One region of the Comamonas aquatilis genome, then DNA from elsewhere that is predicted to be linked to it. Evidence: predicted binding sites of a transcription regulator. Region 1 holds the regulator's gene; the other holds the start of a gene.
The links. The regulator sigma-54, encoded in region 1, starts transcription at its own class of promoters, with help from an activator protein. The targets are predictions, from matches to a motif close to TGGCANGNAANCTGCTTT.

Region 1 (4,753 bases):
AGGGGTAGGAATAATCCCCTGCCTGTCTAGACGTCGATTTCTCCCGTCGACGAGCGGCCCGGCGGCACCAAGCCGGACCGATATTCAGTGGATCGGCATCAATATCGACTCAAGCCATTGAAGAGTAGGCGCCTGCAGCTATCAACTTTGAGAGCCCTCAAGAAAAACGCTGTTTGACCTGTGCCATGGCCTCGGCTGGAGCACCCCGGTAAAATTGCCGCCATGGCAAAAATCATCGTCCTGGCATTGGTAGTGCTGTTTTTCGGTTGCGGGCTGTACATGCACCTGCGCGGCAAGGTGCGTCACAAGGTGGTGAAGCAATTGTTTGATCATTCCACCTTCACCGCGCCCTTCAACGTCTTCATGCTGATGTTCAGCAAGGTGCCGCGCACACCCTATCTACCCACCAGCACCTTCCCCGAGCTGGCGCCGCTGCAAGCCAATTGGCGCGAAATCCGCGAAGAAGCTGTCAATCTGCAAAAAAACATGCAGATCAAGGCCGCCGCCAACAATGACGATGCAGGCTTCAACTCCTTCTTCAAGACCGGCTGGAAGCGCTTTTATCTGAAGTGGTATGGCGATGCCCACCCCTCGGCCATGGAGCTGTGCCCCAAGACCACGGCGCTGGTCAAATCCATTCCCAGCGTGAAGGCCGCCATGTTTGCCGAGCTGCCGCCCGGCGCCAAGCTCAATCTGCACCGCGACCCCTATGCGGGTTCGCTGCGCTACCACTTGGCCGTGCTGGCACCCAATGACGACCGCTGCATGATCGAAGTGGACGGCACACCCTACAGCTGGCGCGAGGGCGAAGGCGTGATCTTCGACGAGACCTATATGCACTGGGCAGAGAACCGCTCGGAAGGCAATCGCATCGTGTTGTTTTGCGATGTGGAGCGCCCCATGACCAACGGCTTTGCCCAGTGGCTCAATCACTGGCTGGGTAAGAACGTGGTGGCCGCCGCCAGCTCGCCCAACAACGAGGGCGATCCCCGCGGCATGATCAGCAAGCTGTTCAAGATTTCCTTCTACGCCGGCAAGTACCGCCGCGCCTTCCGCAGCTGGAACCCCACGTTCTACAAAGTGCTCAAATTCGGGCTGATGATTGGCGTGCTGGCTTTGTTCATCTGGTGGTTGATACCGAATTGATTGATACCCCCTGAGGCGCTTTGCGCACCAAATTAAAAAGCCGCTGAGCATGGCATCAGCGGCTTTTTTTGTTGGGCGTGGCTTACAGCGCCTTGCGCAGCGTGGTGGTCGGGATCTTCAGCTGCTCGCGGTACTTGGCCACGGTGCGGCGGGCGCATTCAATGCCTTGCTCCTTGAGCATATCGGCCAGCTTGGCGTCCGACAGCGGTTTTTTCGTGTCTTCCGCGTCCACAAACTGCTTGATCAACGCCCGCACGGCGGTGCTGGAGGCGCTGCCGCCGGTCTCGGTGCCCAGGCCCGAGCCGAAGAAGTACTTGAGCTCGAACGTGCCCTGGGGTGTGGCCATGTACTTGGCCGTGGTCACGCGGCTGATGGTGGATTCGTGCAGGCCCAGGGCATCGGCAATATCGCGCAGCACCAGCGGACGCATGGCCAGCTCGCCATGCACAAAGAAGTTTTTCTGCCGCTCCACAATCGCTTCCGACACCCGCAAGATGGTGTCAAAGCGCTGCTGGATGTTCTTGATGAACCAGCGCGCTTCCTGCAGCCGCTGCTGCAGTGCCGCATGGCCTTCGCTGTTCTTGTGGCGGCGCAGCACGCCGGCATAGATGTCATGCACCTTGAGCCGCGGCATGACTTCGGTGTTGAGGCGAACGGAAAACTCCATCCGGCCCGAGCCGACACGCACCGGGCGCACGATCACATCGGGCACCACGATATGGCGTTCCACATCCACGAAGCGGCGGCCGGGTCGCGGCTCCAGCCGCGCAATCAGGGCCAGGGCCTCGCGCAGAGCCTCCTCGCGCGCGCCGCATAGGCTGGAGAGCTTGCGCATATCGCGTCGTGCCAGCAAGTCCATGGGCTGGCAGCACATGGACAGGGCCAGCTGCAGCACATCCCAGTGCTTTGCTGTCGTGCCCTCATCTTCGGCCAGACGAATCAGATCGCGCAGCTGCAGCTGCAGGCATTCGGCCAGATCGCGTGCGCCCACGCCCACGGGCTCCAGGCTTTGCAGCAGCTTGAGCGCCATGGCAAAGCGCTGCTCCAGCTCTTCGCGCTCTTCTAGGTCGTCACAGGCCAGGCTATAGGCCAGATCTGCCAGCGGCTCTTCCAGATAACCGTCGTCGTTCAGCGATTCGATCAGAAAGCGCAGCGCTGCGCAGTCTTCGGCACTCAGACGCAAGCTGAGCGCCTGGCGGTGCAGAAAATCGCTCAGACTCTCATGCTCGCGTGCTAGGTCGATGGCGTCGGTTTCCTCGTCGCCATCGCTTTTGCGGCTGCCGGACGAGGAGGGGCCATCCCATTCGCTGCTGGATTCGCCACCCCACTCCCCGTCTTGTCCGTCGGCGCCGTCGCCGCTCCAGTCCAGCGTCTCGGGAGTTTCAGCGGTCGGCGCCTCAGCTATGGTTTCCGAAGCTGTTTGCGCTGATGAATATTCAGATTCAGATGAGTAGTTATCTGAAGTGCCCATGGATTCAGCGGTAGCCGCTTCCATAGCAGGAGCATCCATCGGCACATCGGCGGCGTCGTCGCCATCGCGCTCCAGAAACGGGTTGTCCACCAGCATCTGTTCAACTTCCTGCGCCAGCTCCAACGTGGACAGTTGCAGCAGCTGAATCGACTGCTGCAGCTGCGGCGTGAGCGAGAGATGCTGGGATACGCGTAAGGACAGGCCCGGCTTCATCAACTGAACATCCTTGATGTGCAAGCGCCCCCGGCATGTCCCCGATGCAGGGACAGCAGCCACAGAAAACGGGGGAGCGCGGAGGTCAACTCACGCATCACATGCGGAAGTGTTCGCCCAGGTAGACGCGGCGCACATCGGCGTTGTCCACAATCTGCTCTGGCGTACCTTCGGCCAGCACATGGCCGTCGCTGATGATGAAGGCGTGGTCACAGATACCCAGGGTTTCGCGCACGTTGTGGTCGGTAATCAGCACGCCAATGCCGCGCTCTTTCAAGAAACCGATGATGCGCTGGATTTCGATCACCGCGATGGGGTCGATACCGGCAAACGGCTCATCGAGCAAAATGAAGCGCGGCTGCGTGGCCAGGGCGCGGGCGATTTCCACCCGGCGGCGTTCGCCCCCGGACAGGGCCAGCGCAGGAGACTGGCGCAGATGCTCCACGCGCAATTCCTTGAGCAGATTGTTCAGCCGCTTGTCTATCTCTTCCTTGGAGAGCAGCTTGCCTTGCTCGTCCTTTTGCAGCTCCAGCACGGCGCGGACGTTTTCTTCCACGCTGAGCTTGCGGAAAATCGAGGCTTCCTGCGGCAGATAGGACAGTCCCAGGCGCGAGCGCTGGTGAATCGGCATATTGCCCACGGAATGACCGTCGATGAAGATCTCGCCGCCATCACTGCGCACCAGACCCACGATCATGTAAAACGAGGTGGTCTTGCCCGCGCCGTTGGGGCCCAACAGGCCGACGACTTCGCCTTTTTGCACGGACAGAGACACGTCCTTGACCACCTTGCGGCTGCCATAGGACTTGGCCAGATGCCTGGCCTCCAGGCGGCTGTCCGCTTCGCCGCTGCGCAGGGTGCTGTCACGACTCATTTCTTGTCACCTGCCTTGTCGCTGGCTTTCTCACCGCCCAGCGTCATGCTCTGGCGCAAGGGCTCGGCCTTGGGCTGGGCCGGCTTGGGCTGGGCACCGGGCGTGCCGTCCTTGGGCGCCATGATGGCGCGCACCCGACCGCCCTGGCCCACGGAGGAGCTGGGCAGGCCGCCGCTGGTCTTTTGACCATCGACGGTATAGACGTCGGTGATGTTGTTGTAGACGATGACCGAGCCCGTGACCTGGTCGCTGAGCTGACCGCCACGGTAGCGGCGCATCTCGCCACGGCGAATGAATTTGACGATATCGGCCTTGCCGTCGTACTCGATGACCTCACCCTCGCCTTCGATGAACTCATCGGACTGACCGGGCTCGGTGTCGCGTTTTTGGCGGAAGAAGGCACGCTTGCCCGGCTCGGCCTTGACCACGCCGTACTGAAAGCCTTCGGCATCCTGGCGCACATCCAGCTGCGTACCGCGCAACACGATGGTGCCCTTGGTCATCACCACATTGCCGGTGAAAACGCTGGTCTGCTGAAGCTCGTCGTGGCGCAGTGCATCGGCCTCGATGTTCATGGGCTTGGCGCTATCGGCCTTTTCGGCATGCGCCGTGCCGGCCAATACGGCAAAAGCCGAGGCCAGCACGAAAGAGAGAAGTCGTTTGGTCATGGAGGGCACGTTTCTTGCATACATTGTAGTCATTCCCTTTTTGGCGCCGCCGCAAACATACACCGGCCCGGATCAAAACCTCGCCCTACGGGTATGAAAAAGCCCGCTCAGGCAGACCTGGCGGGCTTTTGGGATGTACAAGCTGCGCTCGCCGTATCAGCCTTTGCGGCTGGAAACGATCAGGGCATTGACCACGCGCAACACATTTTCCATGTTGCCGGCCTTGGTGCCGTCCGTGTAGTACTTGCCGGCCACGCCCATGGCTGGCACGCCTTCCACGTCATAGGCCTGCTGCAGCTGGGTTGCCTTGCGCACCTGGTTGGAGACGGTAAAGGAGTTGTACATCTCCTTGAACTTGGCCACATCCACGCCCTGCTTGCC
Region 2 (4,753 bases), on a different contig from region 1:
GATTGCCGAGGGCTATGAAAAAGGCCAGCACGCCTATCACACCACCATGCCCACCGATGCCCTGCTGCGCCTGCGCGATGTGATGCTGGAAACGCGTGCCTACGGCTTTGCCAAGGTGCGCGAGGAGCAGATTGCGCTGGGTACCAAGGTGCGATCCCTGTTGCAGTCGCGCGGTTTCCCCAGCGTGGCGGCCGAAGGTTTCAAGTCGCCGGGCGTGGTGGTCAGCTACACCACCGATGCCGAAATTCAAAGCGGCCGCGCCTTCATGAAGGTAGGCCTGCAAACCGCTGCCGGCGTGCCGCTGCAATGCGATGAAGGCCCCGATTTCAAGACCTTCCGTCTGGGCTTGTTCGGCCTGGAAAAATGGCATGACGTGGATCGCAGCGTGGGGCATTTGTCCAAGGCGCTGGACGATATCGGCATTCCGGCTGCCAAGGCCTGAGCATGAAGCTGCCGCGCATGGGCGTGCTGCCCGTCGTGATGGCTGCGGCCCTGCTGTTGTCTGGGCCCATGGCCCGGGCCGAGAGCGTGAGCCGTGCGCCCACTTCGGTCAGACTGCCCGCCGAGGCTGCAGCCGGCAAGTTGTTTGAAGGCTCGCGCTGGGCCGTGAGTTACAACGCCGGCGAAGGCGAGCGCATGTATGACGTGCAGCTGCATGGCGGCGGCCGCATGATCAATACCGATCCCAATGACCGAACCCACGACAACGATCGCTGGGAGGCCAAGGGCAAGTACCTCATCCTGCGCTTTAACGACAGTTACGCCGTTTACATGGGTACGCTGCAAAGTGATGGCAGTCTCAAGGGCCAGGCCAGCAATGTGGTGGGTGACAGCTGGCCCTGGACGGGCCGTCCATCGCGTGGCGATACGACGGCGCGTTAATTTCCACCGGTATTTGCGTCATCGCGTATGGCGCTTTGTTTGAAGAAAAGCGAATCAGCAAATGAACACGATTGCACAGGCCCTGGTGGCCGCATCCGCACTGGCTTTCGGCTTGGCAGCGCAAGCCGCCGAACCCGTGACCACGGCCAGCGGCCTGATCTACCAGAGCGTGACCGAAGGCACGGGTGCCAGCCCCAAGGCCTCGGACAAAGTCACGGTGCATTACCGCGGCTATTTTCCCGAGACGGGCAAGGAATTCGACAGCTCCTATGCACGCAAGCAGCCCATCGATTTTCCGCTCAACGGCGTGATTCCCTGCTGGACCGAAGGCGTGCAGAAGATGAAGGTCGGTGGCAAGGCCACGCTGACCTGCCCGGCCAGCATTGCCTATGGCAGCCGTGGGACCGGTCCGATTCCGCCCAATGCCACGCTGAAGTTTGATGTGGAGCTGCTGGCCGTCAAGGGGCGCTAAAAGAACTTGATAAAGGCTGAATGCTCTTGATTCAGGAGCGTTCAATGCCCAGCCGCTTGGCAGTGCGCTGCAGATTGGCCCTGTCCATCTGCAGCTCGCGCGCTGCGGCGGCCCAGCTGCCCTGGTGGCGGGTCAGCGCATCGGCTACCAGTTGGCGCTCATAGCTCTGCAGCCTCTCGCGCAGACCGGTATCGTCAGCTGCCTCGGGCACGGGCAGCTCTTTGGGTACGGCCGAAGAGGACGCTGGCGCAGGCCCGGAGGCCGGCGATTCTTCCCATAAATCCTGTACCCCTATGCTGACCATGCGCGGCCGCTTTGCCTGGCTGTCGCTGCTTGCCGCCGTGGTCTGACGGCTCAGGGCCTTGAGCACGGCGCGGCTGATCAGATGCTCCAGTTCGCGCACATTGCCCGGCCAAGGCTGTAGCAGCAGGGCCGACTGTGCTTGCGCATCCAGGCGCAAGCCGCCCAGGCCCAGGCGGGAGCGGTTCTCTTCCAGAAAATATCCGGCCAGTAGCAGCACATCGCTATCGCGCTCGCGCAGCGCCGGCACCTGCAGCGGATAGACGTTGAGCCGGTGATAGAAGTCGGCCCGCATGCGCCCGGCCCGCACTTCTTCGGCCAGATCGCGGTTGGTGGCGGCCACCACGCGCACATCCACATGGTGCTCGCGGTCGGATCCCAGTCGCTGCAGCTGCCCGCTTTGCAGCACGCGCAGCAACTTGGCTTGCACGGGCAAGGAGAGCTCCCCCACTTCATCGAGAAACAGCGTGCCCTGATCGGCCTGCTCGAACTTGCCGCGCCGCTCGCTTTGCGCGCCGGTGAAAGCGCCGCGTACATGGCCGAAAAGCTCGCTTTCCACCAGATTGTCCGGCAGGGCCGCGCAATTGATGCTGACCAGGGGCTTGTCTGCGCGGGCGGACTGGGCATGCACAGCCTGTGCCACCAGCTCCTTGCCGGTGCCGGTTTCGCCGGTAATGAGCACGCTCAGATCGCTGGCAGCCACCAAGCCTATGTCTTTTTTGAGCTGGCGCATGGCGGGGCTGTGGCCCAGCATCTCGGGCTCGGAGCGGTTCGATTCGGTAAGAGTGGGATGAGCGCCCTCGCGCGCCATCTGGGTGAGTTGCTGCACGCGCTCGGCGGTGGCCACGGTGGCTGCGGCCAGGTTGCTGAAGGCCTGCAGCATGTCCAGCGCGGCGGCATCAGCAAAGCGGCCGGGCTCCAGTGCATCCAGCGTCAGCAGACCCCAGCTCAGGCCGCCGGTTTGCAGCACGCAGCCCATGCAGTCGTGCACGTCCAGCGGGCCGTGATGGGCGATCAAGCCGTCATAAGGGTCTGGCAGAGAGCTGTCGGGTTCAAAGCGCATGGCCTGGCCCGCCGCCAACAACTGGGCCAGCCGGGGATGTTCGGCCAGTCTGAAGCGCCTGCCCAGCGCATCGGGCACCAGGCCGTCTATGGCCACCGGGCGCAGCCATTCGCCTTCCAGGCGCAGCAGGGCCACGGCATCGGCCGGCAGCAAGGTGCGCAGGGCGGCAAGCAGGCGGCGCAGGCGCTCGCGCTCGGGCAGGTCCTGTGCCAGATCGGCCACCAGCGGGATGACGGCGTGAAGTATCTTGGTTGCGGTCATATCGACATTGTATGCAGTCAGTAAGACTGCTTTCTTGTAGAGTCAATTTGACACTACTTGCTGCAAGTCCTTGTTTTTTCAGCTTGCGTTAGCTGGCATGGTCTTTGCAGATATGGGGTCAAACCTCCATGAGAAACAAGGAAACCTCTATGCTGACCGATCGCCAACGTGAAATTGTTCGTTCCACCGTGCCGCTGCTGGAAACCGGCGGCGAGGCTTTGACCACGCATTTCTATCAAATCATGCTGGCCGGTCACCCCGAGGTGCGTCCGCTGTTCAATCAGGCCCATCAGCAAAGCGGCTCCCAGCCGCGCGCGCTGGCCCATAGCGTGCTCATGTATGCCAAGAATATCGATCGCCTGGAAGGTCTGGGCAATCTGCCGGCGCAAATCATCAACAAGCACGTAGCGCTGCAGGTGCAGGCCGAGCACTACCCGGTGGTCGGTGCCTGCCTGCTGCGTGCCATCCGCGAAGTGCTGGGTGCCGAAATCGCCACCGACGAAGTGCTGGCAGCCTGGGGCGCTGCCTATCAGCAGCTGGCCGATATCCTGATCGGAGCCGAGCGCAGCGTGTACGAGCAAACCGCAGCCGCGCCCGGCGGCTGGCGCGGTGCGCGCGATTTCAAGCTCAGCCACAAGGTGGCGGAAAGCGCCGAGATCAGCTCCTTCTATCTGGAGCCTGTGGATGGCGGCGCCGTCATGGCGCATCAACCCGGTCAGTACATAGGCATGCGCCTGGTGATCGATGGCGTGGAGCAGCGCCGCAACTACTCGCTGTCTGCGGCCAGCAATGGAAAGAGCTATCGCATCAGCGTCAAGCGCGAAGAGGGTGGCAAGGTTTCCAGCTACCTGCACGATGCCGTGAAGGTGGGCGATGTGCTGCAGCTGTTCGCACCCTCAGGCCATTTCACGCTGAAGGATGGCGAGAAGCCGTTGGTGCTGATCAGTGGCGGCGTGGGCATCACGCCCACCTTGCCCATGTTGCAGGCTGCGCTGCCCACTGGCCGTTCCATCACCTTCATCCACTGCGCACGCGAGCGCAAGGTTCATGCTTTCCGTGATGCCATCGATACGCTGGCCGCCGAGCATGCGCAGCTGACGCGCCACTACTGCTATGAGACGGTGCAGGCCGATGACGGTGTGGATGCCCAAGGCCATCTGAGTGCCGCGCAACTGGGCCAGTGGCTGCCGGAGTCGCGCGATGCCGATGTGTACTTCCTGGGCCCCAAGGCTTTCATGCGCTCGGTCAAGCAATCCCTGCGCGAGCTGGGTGTGCCCGAGGCGCAGGTGCATTACGAGTTCTTCGGCCCCGCCGAAGCGCTGGCCTGATTGCTATCGGATCAATAGCTTGAAGCGCATGTTCATCAAGCGCTTCAAGCTGTTTTTTAGCGGTAGTAGGCTTCCACCGTGCCCTTGATCTTGATCAGCAGGGGCTTGCCCTTGCGGTCCAGGGTCTTGCCGGCTGGTACCTTCACCCAGCCTTCGCTGACGCAGTATTCCTCCACGTCAAAGCGGTCCTTGCCGTTGAAGCGGATGCCGATGTCGTGCTCGAACACGGCGGCCACATGGTGGGGGCTGCGGGGGTCGATGGACAGGTGGTCTGGCAGTTCGGGGCGGATGGCGTCGGTCATGGTGTTCTGGGTTGCAAAAGACTCAAAACCGGCATTGTCTGCGCAATCGCAAAGGCCTGCCAGGGGCCGCATCAATGCCGGATGAGAGGCTTAGGGTCCGTTGCGCCTTGGCGCAGCCCTGGGCCTGCCCTATGCTTGGCCCATG

Region 2: the regulator sigma-54 is predicted to act here: its motif matches at 3,072-3,089, upstream of hmpA (NO-inducible flavohemoprotein).

The regions. Positions count from the first base shown of each region.
Region 1 covers NZ_CBCSIW010000021.1:52,586-57,338, forward strand. The annotation lists gene ACNAZA_RS18825 (aspartyl/asparaginyl beta-hydroxylase domain-containing protein) at 223-1,146, shown strand; gene ACNAZA_RS18830 (RNA polymerase factor sigma-54) at 1,229-2,830, opposite strand; gene lptB (LPS export ABC transporter ATP-binding protein) at 2,928-3,704, opposite strand; gene lptA (lipopolysaccharide transport periplasmic protein LptA) at 3,701-4,372, opposite strand; gene ACNAZA_RS18845 (thiol:disulfide interchange protein DsbA/DsbL) at 4,529-4,753, opposite strand, start outside.
Region 2 covers NZ_CBCSIW010000003.1:59,974-64,726, forward strand. The annotation lists gene ACNAZA_RS05340 (aminotransferase class V-fold PLP-dependent enzyme) at 1-442, shown strand, start outside; gene ACNAZA_RS05345 (hypothetical protein) at 445-882, shown strand; gene ACNAZA_RS05350 (FKBP-type peptidyl-prolyl cis-trans isomerase) at 944-1,354, shown strand; gene norR (nitric oxide reductase transcriptional regulator NorR) at 1,386-2,978, opposite strand; gene hmpA (NO-inducible flavohemoprotein) at 3,128-4,306, shown strand; gene ACNAZA_RS05365 (DUF3297 family protein) at 4,363-4,608, opposite strand; gene ACNAZA_RS05370 (DUF445 domain-containing protein) at 4,751-4,753, shown strand, end outside.